Regions from separate parts of the Solibacillus sp. FSL K6-1126 genome, predicted to be linked through region 3. Evidence: a T-box and tRNA genes for the amino acid it is inferred to sense, from the RefSeq annotation. Region 3 holds a T-box; the other regions hold tRNA genes.
What was found. The T-box of region 3 lies ahead of ileS (isoleucine--tRNA ligase). A T-box ahead of a tRNA ligase gene usually reads a tRNA of that ligase, here a tRNA-Ile.

Region 1 (6,361 bases), 2.0 Mb from region 3:
TTAAAGGACCTTTAGCTCAGTTGGTTAGAGCAGACGGCTCATAACCGTCCGGTCACAGGTTCGAGTCCTGTAAGGTCCACCAGTTAACGTATTAAATATAACGGAGGTATACCCAAGTCTGGCTGAAGGGATCGGTCTTGAAAACCGACAGGCGGGTAACACCGCGCGGGGGTTCGAATCCCTCTACCTCCTCCATTTTTACAAACTGGGTACTTAAAACAGGTTCAAACATAATATTATCGCGGGGTGGAGCAGTGGTAGCTCGTCGGGCTCATAACCCGAAGGTCGCAGGTTCAAGTCCTGCCCCCGCAACCAAATGGTCCCGTGGTGTAGCGGTTAACATGCCTGCCTGTCACGCAGGAGATCGCCGGTTCGATCCCGGTCGGGACCGCCATTTGTGGGTTTGTAGCTCAGTTGGTAGAGCATTAGATTGAAGCTCTAAGTGTCGGCGGTTCGATTCCGTCCAAACCCACCATATGCGGGTGTAGTTTAGTGGTAAAACCTCAGCCTTCCAAGCTGATGTTGTCGGTTCGATTCCGATCACCCGCTCCAGTTTTTAAATAGGGCCTATAGCTCAGCTGGTTAGAGCGCACGCCTGATAAGCGTGAGGTCGATGGTTCGAGTCCATTTAGGCCCACCATAGTATTATTCCGAAGTAGCTCAGTTGGTAGAGCATCCGGCTGTTAACCGGCAGGTCGCAGGTTCGAGTCCTGCCTTCGGAGCCATTTTTCTATTTTTGGGGACATACTCAAGAGGCTGAAGAGGCGCCCCTGCTAAGGGTGTAGGTCGCGTAAGCGGCGCGAGGGTTCAAATCCCTCTGTCTCCGCCATCGGCCCGTTGGTCAAGTGGTTAAGACACCGCCCTTTCACGGCGGTAACACGGGTTCGAATCCCGTACGGGTCATACATAGGAAGACGAAAAACGCTAAGTACTTATTACAATGTACTTGGCGTTTTTTTGTTGCGGTAAAAGCTCTCTTAAGATAATAAACAATGCTGCTAAATTTAAGGGATGAAATTTCTTACACAATATTATGCTGTTTTATAATAAAGATAAAAAAACTGTGTTGAAATATTTTTATTCAATTAACCCACAAACGGAATCTACTTTAAGATTATATTGTTTTATTGATACTGCGTGAAAAAGCACATCCTCGATCACTATGTTGAAGGGAACATGGATTAAGGGAGAACAAGATAGTAGGCAGGAGCGAAAAAGAAAGCAGAGATTTTCCGGTTATTTAATGAAGGTCGATTGTGAGCATGCAAGAAGTTTAGTTGACACTATGTTAGAGGGCTTTTTAATCGGATTTCCCATCATTAATTCAAATAGAGGTATCAAATCCCCGGTTCATTAAAGAACATGGTAAAAAGCAATTTAAAGGTGAAATAACAAGGATTTAACGGCCGAATCGTGGAATCCCAATAAGGCTGCGGTATGCATCAAAATCATTTAATGAAATAGCGCAATTCTAAGCGTATTTAAACACGGAAATAATTATTATAGAATAATAAAAATGATGAAAATAACATAAAGATAAAGACTATATTGAGAAACCAATAGGTGGAAATAAATAAAATGTACATTATATCAATACTTAAAAAAAATAATGATAAAAGTACGGACATTTTCTTGACAGCTTCAGTATATAAAATGTATAAATAAGTAGTCGTATATTCTAAAACACTTGATATTTATAAGTAATATTAATAATTATATCAGAATGATTTATAAATATTAAAAACAAGCCTTGATAAAATTAGACAAACATATTAGAATTTCGTTATACTAAGTAAACGTTTTCATGAGCAATCTCAGTTGGTTCATGGAAAAAATAGAAAATAATTTATTTTTTAAAAATAATTTCAAAAAAGGTATTGCATTATAAAAAAAGTAATGATAATATAAATCTTGTCCTTAAGAGATAGGACATGCGGTTACGAAAGTGTAATCAGCAAATACCCATTGGAGGATTAGCTCAGCTGGGAGAGCACCTGCCTTACAAGCAGGGGGTCGGCGGTTCGAGCCCGTCATCCTCCACCATTTCTAAATGCCGGTGTAGCTCAGTTGGTAGAGCAACTGACTTGTAATCAGTAGGTCGAGGGTTCGACTCCTTTCGCCGGCACCATTTAGAGAGCCATTAGCTCAGTTGGTAGAGCATCTGACTTTTAATCAGAGGGTCGAAGGTTCGAGTCCTTCATGGCTCACCAGTTTATATACTGCTTAGCGGGTGTGGCGGAATTGGCAGACGCACTAGACTTAGGATCTAGCGCCGCAAGGCGTGGGGGTTCGACTCCCTTCACCCGCACCATTTAATTTCATATTACTGTCAGAGTAAAAATATCTTAAGCATTTTGCGGAAGTAGTTCAGTGGTAGAACACCACCTTGCCAAGGTGGGGGTCGCGAGTTCGAACCTCGTCTTCCGCTCCAAAAAATGCCGGGGTGGCGGAACTGGCAGACGCACAGGACTTAAAATCCTGCGGTGAGTGATCACCGTGCCGGTTCGATTCCGGCCCTCGGCACCATCTTTTAAATAAACAATATGCGCCCGTAGCTCAATTGGATAGAGCGTCTGACTACGGATCAGAAGGTTGTGGGTTCGACTCCTGCCGGGCGCGCCATATTATTTCGGAATGTAGCTCAGCTTGGTAGAGCACTTGGTTTGGGACCAAGGGGTCGTAGGTTCGAATCCTGTCATTCCGACCATCATTTATGGGGCCTTAGCTCAGCTGGGAGAGCGCCTGCCTTGCACGCAGGAGGTCAGCGGTTCGATCCCGCTAGGCTCCACCATAATTTGTAACCAAAATAAAGATCCTGGCGGTGTAGCTCAGTTGGCTAGAGCACTCGGTTCATACCCGAAAGGTCGTGGGTTCGACTCCCTCTGCCGCCATCTTAAAGGACCTTTAGCTCAGTTGGTTAGAGCAGACGGCTCATAACCGTCCGGTCACAGGTTCGAGTCCTGTAAGGTCCACCAGTTAACGTATTAAATATAACGGAGGTATACCCAAGTCTGGCTGAAGGGATCGGTCTTGAAAACCGACAGGCGGGTAACACCGCGCGGGGGTTCGAATCCCTCTACCTCCTCCATTTTTACAAACTGGGTACTTAAAACAGGTTCAAACATAATATTATCGCGGGGTGGAGCAGTGGTAGCTCGTCGGGCTCATAACCCGAAGGTCGCAGGTTCAAGTCCTGCCCCCGCAACCAAATGGTCCCGTGGTGTAGCGGTTAACATGCCTGCCTGTCACGCAGGAGATCGCCGGTTCGATCCCGGTCGGGACCGCCATTTGTGGGTTTGTAGCTCAGTTGGTAGAGCATTAGATTGAAGCTCTAAGTGTCGGCGGTTCGATTCCGTCCAAACCCACCATATGCGGGTGTAGTTTAGTGGTAAAACCTCAGCCTTCCAAGCTGATGTTGTCGGTTCGATTCCGATCACCCGCTCCAGTTTTTAAATAGGGCCTATAGCTCAGCTGGTTAGAGCGCACGCCTGATAAGCGTGAGGTCGATGGTTCGAGTCCATTTAGGCCCACCATAGTATTATTCCGAAGTAGCTCAGTTGGTAGAGCATCCGGCTGTTAACCGGCAGGTCGCAGGTTCGAGTCCTGCCTTCGGAGCCATTTTTCTATTTTTGGGGACATACTCAAGAGGCTGAAGAGGCGCCCCTGCTAAGGGTGTAGGTCGCGTAAGCGGCGCGAGGGTTCAAATCCCTCTGTCTCCGCCATCGGCCCGTTGGTCAAGTGGTTAAGACACCGCCCTTTCACGGCGGTAACACGGGTTCGAATCCCGTACGGGTCATACATAGGAAGACGAAAAACGCTAAGTACTTATTACAATGTACTTGGCGTTTTTTTGTATAAAAGGGAGAAGAGCTTATGAATGAGCGTTTAAAAGTATTTGATCAATTTTATAAGGAAACGGGCATTGAACAACGTCATCTCGTTCATGCAAAAGGTTATTGGCATGAAGTGTTTCATTGCTGGATTATTGAAAAAGTAGATTCTGAATGGCGTATTTATTTACAGCTGCGTAGCAAAAATAAAAAGGATTATCCAAACCAATTTGATATTACGGCAGCTGGTCATATACTGGCAACGGAGACAATTGAAGATGGTATACGCGAATTAAAGGAAGAAGTAGGGGTTAAGGTCATGTTTTCGCAATTAACGTCACTTGGAGTCATTCCGTACAGTATAGATAATGAAAAAATAAAGGATTATGAGTTTGCAAATGTATTTGTTTATGAATTAACAGGTGGTCTTGAGAAGTTTTCAATTCAAAGAGAAGAACTGGATGGTATATACTCTGCTAACTTAAAACAGTTTATATTGCTTGCGAATCATAAAATAAAGGAAATTGAAGTATCCGGTTATAAATACGAAAATGATATACGTCATTATGAAGTGAAACAGATCGGATTAGAACAAATGTCAGCATTACCTGAAAGCTATTTGCACGAGTTTATCCCGAGATTGGAAAAGATATTAATTGAAGCAACCTGAAAAAACTTAGGTTAGCTTTTTTTTTTATAATATCTATTGACCTTCACGTTACGTCAACCTTTATAGTACTAATTAGGAGGTGATCAATTGTTAATAAACGAACTAGTCAAGCTATCTGGTGTGAGTGCACGCACACTACGATATTACGATGAAATCGGTTTGCTGATGCCTTCTACGATTGCAGAAAATGGCTACCGAAAATATAGCCAAAAAGATATTGACCGGTTACAGCAAATACTTTTTTACCGGGAGCTGGATTTTAAGTTAGAGGAAATAAAAAAACTGCTCGATCATCCAGATTATGAAGTAAAAGAAGAGCTAAAAAAACAATTCGAGCTATTACTAAAGAAAAGACGACATATTGATGACTTACTGAAAACGATAGAACAAACAATCCAAACGATGGAAGGGGAACTTAAGATGACAAATGAACAGAAATTTGACGTGTTTAAAAACAATCTAATCGAAGAAAATGAAAAGAGCTACGGTGAGGAAATACGTAATAAATACGGTGAAGCTAAAGTGGAAGCGAGCAATAAAAAATTTAAAGAGATGACTGAAGAGCAATATAATGCAATGCAGCAATTGGAACAACAACTGTTTGAACGATTAAAAGAAGCGATGGCGTCCGGCGATGTAACGTCAGACGTTGCAATGGAAGCAGCAGAGCTTCATAAACGCTGGCTAAGCTTCTCCTGGGCAAAGTATACCCCAGAAGCACATATAGGCCTAGCACAAATGTATGTAAGCGATGAACGGTTTACTGCTTACTATGATGACCGGGTAGGGCCAGGTGCTACACAATTTTTGCATGATGTTATCGTTGCTTATGCAGCAAATAAATAAGAAAAGATGTTTAAAAATCCTCATATAGGTAATATTTTATTAATGGAAAAAGGGGGATTTTATATGGATATCAATCAATTACACCATTTACGTAGTATTTTAGAAGAGGAGCTTGCAACTTTGCAGGAGCATGTTAATGAAGAACCAGCTGTTGAAGATACAGAAATAACTGCAGTTGACAATCATCCAGCAGATGCAGCGACCGATTTAACGACAATTGTTACCGAAAAAACACTAAATGAATTGAAAGAAGATGAAATTGAAAGAATTCAAACAGCTTTAAATGCAATGGATGAAGGCACATACGGGGAATGTATCGTATGCGGGAAAGAGATTCCTTTTGAGCGTTTAGAAGCAATTCCGACAGCTTTAACATGTATTGATCATGTTGATGAGGTTATGGAATAGTAAAAGAGGTATGTTGATTATTCAACATACCTCTTTTAGTTTTAAATGAAATATGAAACTAATAAACCAACAGCCAACAAGAAACCGAAAATCGTGTTTGTTTGGGCTGTGTATTTCATGGCCGGCATTACTTCGAGCGGTTTTTCTTTTGCTCTGAATAATTTAATCGCTTCAATCGGTTTTTTCACACTTAATAATACAAGCAGTGCCCATGGTGTCAAATGACCTAGAATTACAAGGCCAGCAATCCAAATATACGAAACAATAAAGAAACCAGCAAGTACTGTAACAGCGTTATGTCGGCCAACCAATATAGCCATTGTTTTACGCCCGCCTTCAGTATCTCCTACAATATCCCGGATATTATTAGAAAGCATAATTGCCCCAACTAGAATCATACTCGGCACAGAGATAATTACAGCATCAGCTGTCACATCACCTGTTTGAATAAAGAAGGCAATTAGAACAATACCCATACCCATTACTGCCCCTGAAACTAACTCCCCGAATGGTGAATAAGCAATCGGGTACGGTCCTCCAGTATACAAATAGCCAATCAGCATACATACAAGTCCGACAGCAACTAGCCACCAGGATGTCATGGCAC
Region 2 (6,361 bases), 770 kb from region 3:
CCGGTATGAGTAGCGAAACATGGGTGAGAATCCCATGCACCGTATGACTAAGGTTTCCTGAGGAAGGCTCGTCCGCTCAGGGTTAGTCGGGACCTAAGCCGAGGCCGATAGGCGTAGGCGATGGACAACAGGTTGATATTCCTGTACCACCTCCTCACCGTTTGAGAAATGGGGGGACGCAGTAGGATAGGGTAAGCACGCCGTTGGTTGCGCGTGTTCAAGCAGTAAGGCGTGTATGTAGGCAAATCCGCATACTATAACGTTGAGCTGTGATGACGAGCTCGTATGAGCGAAGTTCCTGATTTCACACTGCCAAGAAAAGCCTCTATCGAGGTGAGAGGTGCCCGTACCGCAAACCGACACAGGTAGTCGAGGAGAGAATCCTAAGGTGTGCGAGAGAACTCTCGTTAAGGAACTCGGCAAAATGACCCCGTAACTTCGGGAGAAGGGGTGCTTCTTTGGGTGCATAGCCTAGAGAAGCCGCAGTGAATAGGCCCAGGCGACTGTTTAGCAAAAACACAGGTCTCTGCAAAACCGTAAGGTGACGTATAGGGGCTGACGCCTGCCCGGTGCTGGAAGGTTAAGAGGAGCGGTTAGCGCAAGCGAAGCTGTGAATTGAAGCCCCAGTAAACGGCGGCCGTAACTATAACGGTCCTAAGGTAGCGAAATTCCTTGTCGGGTAAGTTCCGACCCGCACGAAAGGCGTAACGATCTGGGCACTGTCTCAACGAGAGACTCGGTGAAATTATAGTACCTGTGAAGATGCAGGTTACCCGCGACAGGACGGAAAGACCCCGTGGAGCTTTACTGTAGCCTGATATTGAATTTTGGTACAACTTGTACAGGATAGGTAGGAGCCAGAGATCTCGGAGCGCCAGCTTCGAAGGAGGCGTCGGTGGGATACTACCCTGGTTGTATTGAACTTCTAACCCATGCCCCTTAGCGGGGTAGGAGACAGTGTCAGGCGGACAGTTTGACTGGGGCGGTCGCCTCCTAAAGAGTAACGGAGGCGCCCAAAGGTTCCCTCAGAATGGTTGGAAATCATTCGTAGAGTGTAAAGGCATAAGGGAGCTTGACTGCGAGACCTACAAGTCGAGCAGGGTCGAAAGACGGGCTTAGTGATCCGGTGGTTCCGCATGGAAGGGCCATCGCTCAACGGATAAAAGCTACCCCGGGGATAACAGGCTTATCTCCCCCAAGAGTCCACATCGACGGGGAGGTTTGGCACCTCGATGTCGGCTCATCGCATCCTGGGGCTGTAGTCGGTCCCAAGGGTTGGGCTGTTCGCCCATTAAAGCGGTACGCGAGCTGGGTTCAGAACGTCGTGAGACAGTTCGGTCCCTATCCGTCGTGGGCGTAGGAAATTTGAGAGGAGCTGTCCTTAGTACGAGAGGACCGGGATGGACATACCGCTGGTGTACCAGTTGTCTTGCCAAAGGCATCGCTGGGTAGCTATGTATGGACGGGATAAGTGCTGAAAGCATCTAAGCATGAAGCCCCCCTCAAGATGAGATTTCCCATTACGCAAGTAAGTAAGACCCCTGAAAGACGATCAGGTAGATAGGTTCGAGGTGGAAGTGCGGTGACGCATGCAGCTGACGAATACTAATCGGTCGAGGACTTAACCACATTTTATTGCTCAATTCAATGAAACGTTTATCCAGTTTTGAAAGAATGAAATTCTTTTACATAGGCTTATTTAAAGCCCACTATAGTGAAGTGATGATGGCAAAGAGGTCACACCCGTTCCCATACCGAACACGGAAGTTAAGCTCTTTAGCGCCGATGGTAGTTGGGGGCTTCCCCCTGTGAGAGTAGGACGTCGCTTCGCTAGAATATTGGAGGATTAGCTCAGCTGGGAGAGCACCTGCCTTACAAGCAGGGGGTCGGCGGTTCGAGCCCGTCATCCTCCACCATTTCTAAATGCCGGTGTAGCTCAGTTGGTAGAGCAACTGACTTGTAATCAGTAGGTCGAGGGTTCGACTCCTTTCGCCGGCACCATTTAGAGAGCCATTAGCTCAGTTGGTAGAGCATCTGACTTTTAATCAGAGGGTCGAAGGTTCGAGTCCTTCATGGCTCACCAGTTTTATAAAATTATACATACTGTCAGAATAAATAGATCTTAAGCATTTTGCGGAAGTAGTTCAGTGGTAGAACACCACCTTGCCAAGGTGGGGGTCGCGAGTTCGAACCTCGTCTTCCGCTCCAAAATGCCGGGGTGGCGGAACTGGCAGACGCACAGGACTTAAAATCCTGCGGTGAGTGATCACCGTGCCGGTTCGATTCCGGCCCTCGGCACCATTTTATAATTCTTATCTCTAATAATGCGCGCCCGTAGCTCAATTGGATAGAGCGTCTGACTACGGATCAGAAGGTTGTGGGTTCGACTCCTGCCGGGCGCGCCATAATATATTTTTACTGACATATTCGGAATGTAGCTCAGCTTGGTAGAGCACTTGGTTTGGGACCAAGGGGTCGTAGGTTCGAATCCTGTCATTCCGACCATTATTAATGGGGCCTTAGCTCAGCTGGGAGAGCGCCTGCCTTGCACGCAGGAGGTCAGCGGTTCGATCCCGCTAGGCTCCACCATTTATATTTTATTCCCTTTGGAGGTATACCCAAGTCTGGCTGAAGGGATCGGTCTTGAAAACCGACAGGCGGGTAACACCGCGCGGGGGTTCGAATCCCTCTACCTCCTCCATTTTTAATATTTTTACTTTAGATGTTGGTCCCGTGGTGTAGCGGTTAACATGCCTGCCTGTCACGCAGGAGATCGCCGGTTCGATCCCGGTCGGGACCGCCATTTTTTTTATGGGTTTGTAGCTCAGTTGGTAGAGCATTAGATTGAAGCTCTAAGTGTCGGCGGTTCGATTCCGTCCAAACCCACCATACTATGGGCCTATAGCTCAGCTGGTTAGAGCGCACGCCTGATAAGCGTGAGGTCGATGGTTCGAGTCCATTTAGGCCCACCATAGTATTATTCCGAAGTAGCTCAGTTGGTAGAGCATCCGGCTGTTAACCGGCAGGTCGCAGGTTCGAGTCCTGCCTTCGGAGCCATTGGCCCGTTGGTCAAGTGGTTAAGACACCGCCCTTTCACGGCGGTAACACGGGTTCGAATCCCGTACGGGTCATATACACTTGAAAGAAAACACATTGCAGATTTTGCAATGTGTTTTTTGTTATTTTAAAAATGAATTCAACATAGGGAATTATTTGAAATACTGAATGTTAAGGAGTTTGAAGAAATGAGTATGATAGTCTATATAGGCTTTAATTTTCCGATAAAACTAAATGAAGGTGATGTAGAACATGAATATGAAGTTGACTATGTTTGCCCCGATGCAGAACATCTTAACATAGTTAAACAAAAGCATTTTACGACACCCTATATCTTTGAGATTTTACAATTTGCAAATCCTATTTGGGAATTGACGGACTATAATAAGGCTTATTCTCCACATAACTATGAAAAATCCAAAAAAATTTTCTCGATTTGTGTCATTATCTAAAAGAATTGCTCCCGAAAGGTGATATTTGTGAAATATACATCTGCTGGGACGGAGAAGAAAATGAAGACCTTGAAGTTGAATTGAAGATTAATTTAAATGATTTACAAATTGAAGCCATTGAAATATATGAAAAGTGCTTTATTCGTGTAGAAAACTAAAGGTTAAATTAGAGTATGAGTATTGTCATGAAAGGAAAATAATTAGAGGAACTTAATTTGTTGAGCTCCTCTAATTATTTATTTCAAAGTCAACAATTAAATTTAACAGAGCCTTTTATTTAGTAAAGGGCCATCAATAAAAATGAAGGTTACCTGATAGACTGTCCAGCTGTAATGAGCGATACAAATAGTAAATCATACAGCTATTACAACTTTATACTTTAATAAAAAACATCCTACAGACAAATCGCTTTCGGCATGGACGATTTATCGATGTAGGATGTTTTTTGAGATATATTATAAAAGGGATGCGTGGAAAATTGTTCAAAGTTCAATTGTTATACTATGTGATTATAAATGATGAATTTTATGTTCTATAAAAATTGGGCAGAATTTTTATAGATGCTGCATTAACGGAATGCAGCTTTAAATTCTCCAGTCACTTCCTGGTGACCATTATTCGACTCATACGCTTGCTCGATCTCTAATTCAAAACGATCCATAATCGGAATATCGTTTACAGAGAATAAGTACGAATCTTTTGAAGCATAGTGCTCATACCAAGCCCAGTTTGGAACGACAAAGTAATCGCCTTTTTTCCAGTCAAAGCGTGTACCGTTAATAACTGTATAGCCTTCACCTCTATGCACTTGATAAACAGTAGAATGCGTATGGCGTAAAGCTTTTGTATGCATGCCAGCTGGTAAGTGCTGCATACGTGTACCTAATGTCGGGTTGGCTGCTTTACCTGTAGAAGGATTAATATATTCAACAGCAAAACCATGATGCGGGTCTGGATCAAATGACATTAAGCCTTTAATTCCTTCAACCGTACGATCCCATTTGTAGTTGGCTAGTGGTGCTACTGTATACTTGTCATCACCGACAGGGCGTACCATTCCTCCACGATAACGCTTTTCCGTGAAATTATCCGGAATATTCGGCTCTTGCAAACCGCCTTCATAAGGATCGAAGAAAGTACCGCCGATTCCGTATAAAGTCGGGATATCCAGCGCGTCTGTCCATAGCATCGGCTCATCGCCAACGTGCTCATGACCGTGCCATAATCCTTTAGGAGTAATTAAAAAGTCGCCTTCCTCCATGAAAATACGTTCGCCTTGTACAATTGTGTAGGCGCCTTGTCCTTCAGAAATAAAGCGCAACGCTGATTGAGAGTGACGGTGAGAAGGGGCTTTTTCACCCGGCAGCAGCATTTGTACGGCTACATAAATCGTTTGTGTAGTTGATGCCCACCCCCAAGGCTGACGATATGTTAATCCCGGGTTTTGGAAATAGATTGCACGACGTTCTCCGCCACGATCTGGTGTAAAGATTTGTGCTGCTTCGCCCATTTTCTTTTTAATTAATTCATCACTCCAAAGGTAAGCTTGTGCTTGTGGCTTTGGTGTATGATTCATAATTTCCGGAATGGCTTCCCAAAGTGGACCTAAATGATATTGTTCAATATCTTTCGTAAAATCTTTTACCGTGTCACTTTTCATAAACTCTTTTACTTCTTCTGATACTCCTGCCATACATCTTCACTCCTTTAATAGTAATTGTGCATAAAGAATACTAGACCGTATTGAAGGTTATACACTTACTGGCACATTTGCAGCTGCTACTTTATTTTCCAGTGCACCAACTTTATCAATTTCGATGCGGACAACATCGCCGTCTTTCAAGAAAGTCGGAGGATTCATAGCAACGCCAACCCCACCTGGAGTACCTGTTAAAATTACATCACCCGGCTCTAATGTCATTAAGTTAGAAAGGAAAGCAACTAGCTTTTGTACAGAAAATACTAAGTTAGCCGTATTCGTTTGCTGGCGTACTTCGCCATTCACTGTCAATACAACAGATAACCCTGATGGATCCGGTAATTCATCAGCTGTTAATAAATAAGGTCCCATCGGTGCAGAACCGTCTACTGTTTTACCTTGCAGCCATTGTAATGTACGACGTTGGATATCACGATAAGTCACATCGTTCGTAATTGTATAGCCGGCTACGTAATCCAGGGCGTCTTCTTCTGAAACATTACGGGCTTGTTTACCAATAACAAATGTAAACTCTGCTTCATAATCAAGCTGTTCAGAAATCGGATAGAATGGAATATCATCATCAGGCCCTAAAAGTGTATTTGCAAATTTAGCGAAAATAACTGGATGTGTTGGTAACTCACGGCCCATTTCCAGAATATGCTCACGGTAATTGTGACCTACACAAATGATCTTTCCTGGATTTAATACTGGTGCTCCAACATGTACTTCGTTACGATCAAAAACCGCTTTTGTAATAGAAGCGTTTGGATTCTCTAAAATGAAGTCGACAGCTTGTTGCGCCAATTCAATAGATTTTTTCCCGCCTTCATAAATACCATCTGTAGTTGCCGGCACATAAGCATGGGCAATCTCCTTATAACGATATTCACCTTCTGCTTGAAGTTTTGCTTCAAAAGCATGGTTTAAATCGATTACTTGTTCCTTCACAATCGCTCCAGCACGTGTAATACCGTTCACTGTATAGTTGACTAATTTCATAATTATCCCCCTTTATCGAAATAGAATACAAAGTTCTCTATTTAAAGAAAATATAAAGTACTTTAGGTAGTAAAGTCAATATTTTTCAGAAAAATCTTTTAAATAAGTGATTTAGGACCTATTAAAAGCAATTAATTATCAGTAAATTTAG
Region 3 (6,361 bases):
GCATCATTCAATAGCTCGACTGTTTCACTATCTGCATAAACCGAAATTTTTGCTTCCAGTGATTTACCGATTGTTTTTGCATTACGCGCTTCTTCCAATGCTTTTAACACTTCATTGCGTACTGTGATTACTTTTACCCACTTCGTACGTAGTTCTGCAAAGTTTGCCTGTTCTACTACTTCAGGGAAATCTGTTAATTGGACAGATTGTGGCTTACCATCGAATTCGATGTAGCTCCATAACTCTTCAGTCGTATGTGGAATAATTGGCGTTAATAGTTTTACTAGTGCCATTAATGTATCATACATAACCGTTTGCATTGCACGACGGTCTTTATTATCTGTTCCTTCAATATATACAACATCCTTTGCGATATCCAAGTAGAATGAAGAAAGCTCGATAGCTACAAAGTTATTTACAGTTGTGTATACAGTTGAGAAGTCATAACGGTCATAAGCTTCACGGATTGTTTTTACAACATCCTGTAAGCGCATGTACATATACTGATCCATTTCACGTAATTCTTCATAAGCTACACGGTCAGTTGTTTCGTTAAAGTCAGTCACATTCCCGTGCAAGAAGCGCAATGTATTACGCACTTTACGGTATGTTTCAGAAACTTGCTTCAACATATCCATTGAAATTCGAACATCGCCTGTATAGTCGACAGATGCTACCCACATACGAATGATGTCGGCACCGTATTGGTTCATTACTTTAATCGGGTCAATCGTGTTGCCAAGTGATTTAGACATTTTGCGTCCTTCACCATCCAATACGAAACCATGTGTTAATAAACCTTTATATGGTGCATGCCCATTAATTGCAACAGATGTAATTAATGATGAGTTGAACCAGCCGCGGTGTTGGTCAGATCCTTCAAGATAAAGGTCAGCAGGATATTTCAGTCCGCGCTCTACAAGCACACCTTGGTGAGATGATCCTGAGTCGAACCATACGTCCATAATGTCGTTCTCTTTAGTAAACTTGCCGTTCGGGCTACCTTCATGTGTAAAGCCTTCTGGAAGCAAGTCTTTCGCTTCACGCTGGAACCAAATATTCGAACCGTGTTCACGGAACAATTTTGAAATATGTGCGATTGTTTCTGGTGTGATGATCGGTGTTTCATCTTCCGCATAGAAAATCGGAATTGGCACACCCCATGCACGCTGACGAGAAATTACCCAGTCACCGCGGTCACGGATCATATTGTAAAGACGAGTTTCGCCCCATGCCGGTGTAAATTCTGTCGCTTTTACGGCATCTAATAATTCATTTCGGAACATTTCAACAGATGCAAACCATTGTGGTGTTGCACGGTAAATTACCGGTTTTTTCGTACGCCAGTCATGCGGGTATGAGTGTGTAAATTTAGAAACATGCAATAATGCATTTTCTTCTTTTAATTTTTCAATAACAACCGGATTTGCCTTTTCGTAGAATAATCCTTCAAAACCAGGTGCTTCATTTGTATAGCAGCCACCGTTATCTACTGGTGATAAAATGTCAAGACCATAGCGTTTCCCGATCTGATAGTCGTCTTCACCGTGGCCCGGCGCTGTGTGTACACAACCCGTACCAGCATCAGCAGTTACGTGGTCACCAACCATTACTAATGAATCACGCTTGTAAATAGGATGTTCTGCAACGATCATATCAAGCTGTTCACCTTGTACTTCCTGAACGATTTGAACATCTTCCCAACCAAATGTTGCTGATAACTTTTCAAGTAAATCTTTTGCTACGATATATTTGCTGCCGTTTGTTTCAACGACAACATAAGTGAATTCAGGGTTCACTGAAATCCCTAAGTTTGCTGGAATTGTCCATGGCGTTGTTGTCCAGATAACAAATTTAGCATCTGCCGGTACTACGCCTTTGCTGTCTTTAATGCCGAATGCAACATAAATTGAATACGATTCAACATCTTTATACTCGATTTCCGCTTCTGCCAATGCAGATTCAGAAGACGGTGACCAATAGACTGGTTTTAAGCCTTTATAAATATAGCCTTTCTCTGCCATTTTCCCGAATACTTCGATTTGACGTGCTTCGAATTCAGGTTTTAATGTAATATATGGATTTGCCCAGTCACCACGTACACCTAGACGACGGAATTGGCTTTTTTGGTTTTCAATTTGTTCATAAGCATATTTCTCACAAAGTTCACGGAATTCTGCAACCGACATTTCTTTGCGTTTAACACCTTTATTTGTCAGTGCCTGCTCGATTGGTAAACCGTGTGTATCCCAACCTGGAATATAAGGTACATGGAATCCTGACATTGATTTTTGGCGGTTAATCATATCTTTGATAACTTTGTTTAATGCGTGACCGATATGGATGTCTCCGTTTGCATATGGAGGGCCATCATGCAACAAGTAGTGAGGACGATCTTTTGTACGCTCCAGTACTAGCTTGTTGATATCCATTTCATCCCATTGTGCTTGAACTTGCGGTTCCTTTGTTGGTAAACCGCCGCGCATAGGGAAGTCGGTTTTCGGCATTAATAATGTGTCTTTATACTCTACCATTGTAAATTCCTCCTAGTGATCTTATCGAGTGTTGATTTCCATTCCGGGGCGGACGCTTTCCGCGGGCGTGGCCTGAGCCTGTAGTCTCAGGCGTCACGCTATTCTATTCCCGCTGGAGTCGCCTCCCCTCCATTCCAATCAACGTTTCAGCAAAAATGACCGCGTTTCATCGATTGTCATGCTTTTAATGCTCCAATAGGGGTTTAGGAACTTTTAAACAAAAAAGCCCCTCCATCCCTGTAAAAAGGGACGAGGAGCATTAGTCTCGTGGTACCACCCTAAATTCGCTAAATAAAATTAGCCTCATTAGACACTGTAACGTCGTGTGCTACGAAATAACTTACTTGAATTTCAGTTATTTAGCTCAGGAGTGATTTTCGATTTAACTTGCTTCGTTCGAGCTCTCACCATCCTCGAATCGCTACCCCACAATGTCAAATTTACTGTCTCCGTCAAAGCATGATGCAAGTGCATCCTATTCATTATTTTTCAGTATATGAAAAGGCTGTATATAATGTCAAGTATCGTTGACTAATACACGGCATTTTCGTCATTTTGGTTCTCTTCATTGGTTTCTTTACGATTGTGGTCCTGAATTTCCGTTAAGTCCACATCATATTCCAGTAACTGATCCCAATCGCCTGTATTCAGTAAATCAAGCTGTGCTTCCACCAACATTTTAAATCTGTTGCGGAATACTTTCGACTGTTTTTTCAATTCGTCAATTTCAATCGTTATTTTTCTTGCTTTTGCCAATGCGTCATTTACAATACGATCTGCATTTTTTTCAGCTTCTTTAACAATGAGCTTTGCTTCTTTTTCGGAATTGCGACGAACTTCGCCAGCTGCCTCTTGAGCAACAACAATTGATTTCTGTAATGTGTCTTCCAATGAATTGTAATGATTCATCTGTTCTGACATCATCTTAATCTTTTCTTCAAGCTCTTTTTTCTCGCGTAAAACAATCTCATAATCTTTTATAATCTGATCTAAAAATTCATTTACTTCGTCTTCTGCATATCCACGGAACCCACGTGTAAACTCCTTATTATGTATATCAAGAGGTGATAATGGCATATCGTTCTACTCTCCTTTTTTACGTACATTCTTACAAGTATTATAAACGTTTCTTTTGGGAATAACATCATGTTTTCCTAAAAAACAGTTGAAAATTATACTTTTTGCTCTAAACGACCTACTTGTAATCGAATCTTATCTTTTTTTGTCCGCCCTTCTGTCAGGATGACTTTCAACCGCCCGTATCCTCGCGCAGAAATAATGTCGCCTTCCTGCAATTCAAACGCCACTGCTTCCCTGACAGTCCAGTTAACTTTTACTTTTCCGGCATTGATTAAGCTTTGTGATTTTTGACGGGAGATATTAACGATTGTCGCTAAGACGACATCCAGGCGCATTGAAGAAACGGTATGAGAGCTTTCGACCCATTGCTCCTCGTTTTGAATAAATGCTGTAGTCGGATCCATTTCCTCAGCACTTACCTTTACTTTGCCGATACTCGTTAAATTCGCCCGCACATAATCCGAGATTTCCGATGCAATTGCAAATTGAACCGTATTATCGGCAAGTCGTATATCCCCAAACTTGCTGCGGTCTAGCCCAATCGATAATAATGCACCTAAAACATCCGGATGGCGCAGCTGGACAAATTTTGTCGGGTAATTCAATGAATACACGGCAATTTGAAAATCGGCTTCTGCCGGCTCGTAATAGGAAGGGGCAATGAGCATGCGTTTGCGCTCTGCCTCTTCAAATATCCCTTCTCTGAATACATGGAGGTCATCTGATTGCTGAACAATAGACTCTACAATAAAACGCTGTCTCGGATCTAAAAAATCGGTCAATTTTGGAGCATAGCGATCTTCTACCTCACGTTGCCATCCAATGACTTGTTCAATAAAAGGTTGTTCATCTTTACGAAAATGTTGGATTAAATGCTCCATCACAATTCCTACTTTCTTCTAAACTGTGTTACTAATTTCTCCATATTTCAATTAAATTAAACTTTTATTTTATGTATAAATAACCTGCATTTTAATGCTCTTATGCATACAGGTCCGTTAATTATTAATAACCTTAATCCATAACAACTAAACAAACGTAAATAAAGAAAACTCCTACATTTGCAGGAGTTCAATTAGATTATAAGAAAAATGCTAGGACGCTATAGACGCCTCGCTCGATAAATACTAACGCGAATAATCCGACAATTGGTGAAATATCAATCATACCAATTGGTGGAATGAACTTACGGAAGAATCCTAAATACGGTTCACATACTGTTTCCAGGAAACGACCAACAGCCGATTCTTGCAGTGCCGGAACCCAAGACATTAATATGTATCCAATCAGCATAAAACGGTAAACAAGAAATGCTGTTGATACAATTGAAAATAGAATCATGTTTTTACCTCACAAAATTTAATTACTCGAACGTTAAATTAGAAATTTCTCCTGATACTTCTACATTTTCTGGTGTACATAAGAAAATATCATTTCCAATACGCTGAATATCTCCACCTAAAGCATACACTGTTCCGCTCAAAAAATCGATTATTCGCTTCCCTTGATCTCGGTCGATACGCTGTAAATTGACAACGGTAGCACGTTTATTTTTTAAATGTTCAGCGATATCCTGTGCTTCTGCATATACACGTGGTTCTAATAACACTAATTTTGAATTCTTCGATGAAGACGCAGCTTGAAGGCTCACAACATTGTTATGATTTTGCATAACGACTTCATTGCGTGGTGGTTGCTGTTGCATTTTACGCTCCTTCTTCATTCGATTTTGAATGAGTTGTGGTTGCTGCTTTTGTCCATAATCCTGGTAAAATTGCTGTGGTTCATTTTGAACTGCTTTTGGTGCTTGTTTTTGCGCTGTTTGCGTTTGGGCAGGAGCATATTCTTCTTCTATTTCTTCTAAATAAAAGAACTTGTCAAAAATATTTTTAATGCTCATATTAATCCTCCTTAACCAACAAGAGCTGTTCCAATTCTAACAAATGTTGCCCCTTCTTCAACTGCAATTTCGTAGTCATTTGACATGCCCATCGATAATTCAGTACAAGGTACATTTGGAATATTCAATTGTGACACTTCTTGTTGCAATTGTTTTAACTGTTTAAACACTTGTCTAATCATCGTTTCATCTTCTGTAAAAGGAGCCATTGTCATTAAACCTACTACTTCAATTTTTGGAAATTGCTCAAGCTGCTTTACAAAATCAAGCGCTTGTTCTCTCGTTAAGCCATGTTTTGATTCTTCACCGGAAACATTTACTTGTACGAAACATTTCACTCGTTTTGTTGCTCTTTTTTCAATTTCTTCTGCCAGGCTTAATCGATCAAGAGAATGTAAATAGTCAATCTGATCAATTACTTGCTTTACTTTTCTCGTCTGTAATGAACCAATATAATGCCAGGAAACAGCCGAGTTAATCGAATCTAGCTTATTTAATAAACCTTCCGGACGATTTTCTCCTAAATGGATGAGACCCGCCTCTATTGCCTCTTCTGTCCGGTTAACATCTACTTCTTTTGTCACAGCAATAATTTCGACTGTCTGTTGTGCATTAACACGTTGTTTTGCAATTTCTATTTGATGTTGAATCTGTTTTAAGTTTTCTATGATTTTCGTCACTTTTTTCCCAACTTTACAACAATAGTTTCTCTCATTGTATCAAGTGATAGTTTAATTTTCAATGAATAGCGTGAACTATTCATCGGGTGACTTCACTAAGATGACATCTTTTCCGACTGTAAGTATATTACTAAAGTGAATTTTCTTAACTAATTCTTCCCCTTGAA

Region 1: it has a tRNA-Ile gene. The T-box ahead of ileS (isoleucine--tRNA ligase) is inferred to sense a tRNA for this amino acid. The anticodon was not compared.
Region 2: it has a tRNA-Ile gene. The T-box ahead of ileS (isoleucine--tRNA ligase) is inferred to sense a tRNA for this amino acid. The anticodon was not compared.

Annotation. Positions count from the first base shown of each region.
Region 1 covers NZ_JBBOPD010000001.1:3,132,562-3,138,922, reverse strand. Annotated here, with positions in the region: tRNA gene MHH44_RS15650 (tRNA-Ile) at 6-82, shown strand; tRNA gene MHH44_RS15645 (tRNA-Ser) at 103-195, shown strand; tRNA gene MHH44_RS15640 (tRNA-Met) at 241-315, shown strand; tRNA gene MHH44_RS15635 (tRNA-Asp) at 319-394, shown strand; tRNA gene MHH44_RS15630 (tRNA-Phe) at 400-475, shown strand; tRNA gene MHH44_RS15625 (tRNA-Gly) at 479-552, shown strand; tRNA gene MHH44_RS15620 (tRNA-Ile) at 564-640, shown strand; tRNA gene MHH44_RS15615 (tRNA-Asn) at 650-725, shown strand; tRNA gene MHH44_RS15610 (tRNA-Ser) at 739-829, shown strand; tRNA gene MHH44_RS15605 (tRNA-Glu) at 832-903, shown strand; tRNA gene MHH44_RS15600 (tRNA-Val) at 1,968-2,043, shown strand; tRNA gene MHH44_RS15595 (tRNA-Thr) at 2,053-2,128, shown strand; tRNA gene MHH44_RS15590 (tRNA-Lys) at 2,135-2,210, shown strand; tRNA gene MHH44_RS15585 (tRNA-Leu) at 2,227-2,311, shown strand; tRNA gene MHH44_RS15580 (tRNA-Gly) at 2,357-2,431, shown strand; tRNA gene MHH44_RS15575 (tRNA-Leu) at 2,438-2,526, shown strand; tRNA gene MHH44_RS15570 (tRNA-Arg) at 2,546-2,622, shown strand; tRNA gene MHH44_RS15565 (tRNA-Pro) at 2,631-2,707, shown strand; tRNA gene MHH44_RS15560 (tRNA-Ala) at 2,716-2,791, shown strand; tRNA gene MHH44_RS15555 (tRNA-Met) at 2,818-2,891, shown strand; tRNA gene MHH44_RS15550 (tRNA-Ile) at 2,899-2,975, shown strand; tRNA gene MHH44_RS15545 (tRNA-Ser) at 2,996-3,088, shown strand; tRNA gene MHH44_RS15540 (tRNA-Met) at 3,134-3,208, shown strand; tRNA gene MHH44_RS15535 (tRNA-Asp) at 3,212-3,287, shown strand; tRNA gene MHH44_RS15530 (tRNA-Phe) at 3,293-3,368, shown strand; tRNA gene MHH44_RS15525 (tRNA-Gly) at 3,372-3,445, shown strand; tRNA gene MHH44_RS15520 (tRNA-Ile) at 3,457-3,533, shown strand; tRNA gene MHH44_RS15515 (tRNA-Asn) at 3,543-3,618, shown strand; tRNA gene MHH44_RS15510 (tRNA-Ser) at 3,632-3,722, shown strand; tRNA gene MHH44_RS15505 (tRNA-Glu) at 3,725-3,796, shown strand; gene MHH44_RS15500 (NUDIX hydrolase) at 3,874-4,500, shown strand; gene MHH44_RS15495 (MerR family transcriptional regulator) at 4,588-5,346, shown strand; gene MHH44_RS15490 (TraR/DksA family transcriptional regulator) at 5,410-5,754, shown strand; gene MHH44_RS15485 (1,4-dihydroxy-2-naphthoate polyprenyltransferase) at 5,796-6,361, opposite strand, start outside.
Region 2 covers NZ_JBBOPD010000001.1:336,399-342,759, forward strand. Annotated here, with positions in the region: rRNA gene MHH44_RS01630 (23S ribosomal RNA) at 1-1,629, shown strand, start outside; rRNA gene rrf (5S ribosomal RNA) at 1,716-1,831, shown strand; tRNA gene MHH44_RS01640 (tRNA-Val) at 1,841-1,916, shown strand; tRNA gene MHH44_RS01645 (tRNA-Thr) at 1,926-2,001, shown strand; tRNA gene MHH44_RS01650 (tRNA-Lys) at 2,008-2,083, shown strand; tRNA gene MHH44_RS01655 (tRNA-Gly) at 2,134-2,208, shown strand; tRNA gene MHH44_RS01660 (tRNA-Leu) at 2,213-2,301, shown strand; tRNA gene MHH44_RS01665 (tRNA-Arg) at 2,329-2,405, shown strand; tRNA gene MHH44_RS01670 (tRNA-Pro) at 2,429-2,505, shown strand; tRNA gene MHH44_RS01675 (tRNA-Ala) at 2,514-2,589, shown strand; tRNA gene MHH44_RS01680 (tRNA-Ser) at 2,609-2,701, shown strand; tRNA gene MHH44_RS01685 (tRNA-Asp) at 2,728-2,803, shown strand; tRNA gene MHH44_RS01690 (tRNA-Phe) at 2,814-2,889, shown strand; tRNA gene MHH44_RS01695 (tRNA-Ile) at 2,896-2,972, shown strand; tRNA gene MHH44_RS01700 (tRNA-Asn) at 2,982-3,057, shown strand; tRNA gene MHH44_RS01705 (tRNA-Glu) at 3,060-3,131, shown strand; gene MHH44_RS01710 (hypothetical protein) at 3,246-3,509, shown strand; gene MHH44_RS01715 (cupin domain-containing protein) at 4,078-5,202, opposite strand; gene MHH44_RS01720 (fumarylacetoacetate hydrolase family protein) at 5,260-6,210, opposite strand.
Region 3 covers NZ_JBBOPD010000001.1:1,102,354-1,108,714, reverse strand. Annotated here, with positions in the region: gene ileS (isoleucine--tRNA ligase) at 1-2,534, opposite strand, end outside; T-box leader at 2,777-2,999, opposite strand; gene MHH44_RS05300 (DivIVA domain-containing protein) at 3,066-3,611, opposite strand; gene MHH44_RS05295 (YlmH family RNA-binding protein) at 3,707-4,495, opposite strand; gene MHH44_RS05290 (YggT family protein) at 4,695-4,955, opposite strand; gene MHH44_RS05285 (cell division protein SepF) at 4,978-5,514, opposite strand; gene MHH44_RS05280 (YggS family pyridoxal phosphate-dependent enzyme) at 5,526-6,194, opposite strand; gene MHH44_RS05275 (PRC-barrel domain-containing protein) at 6,270-6,361, opposite strand, start outside.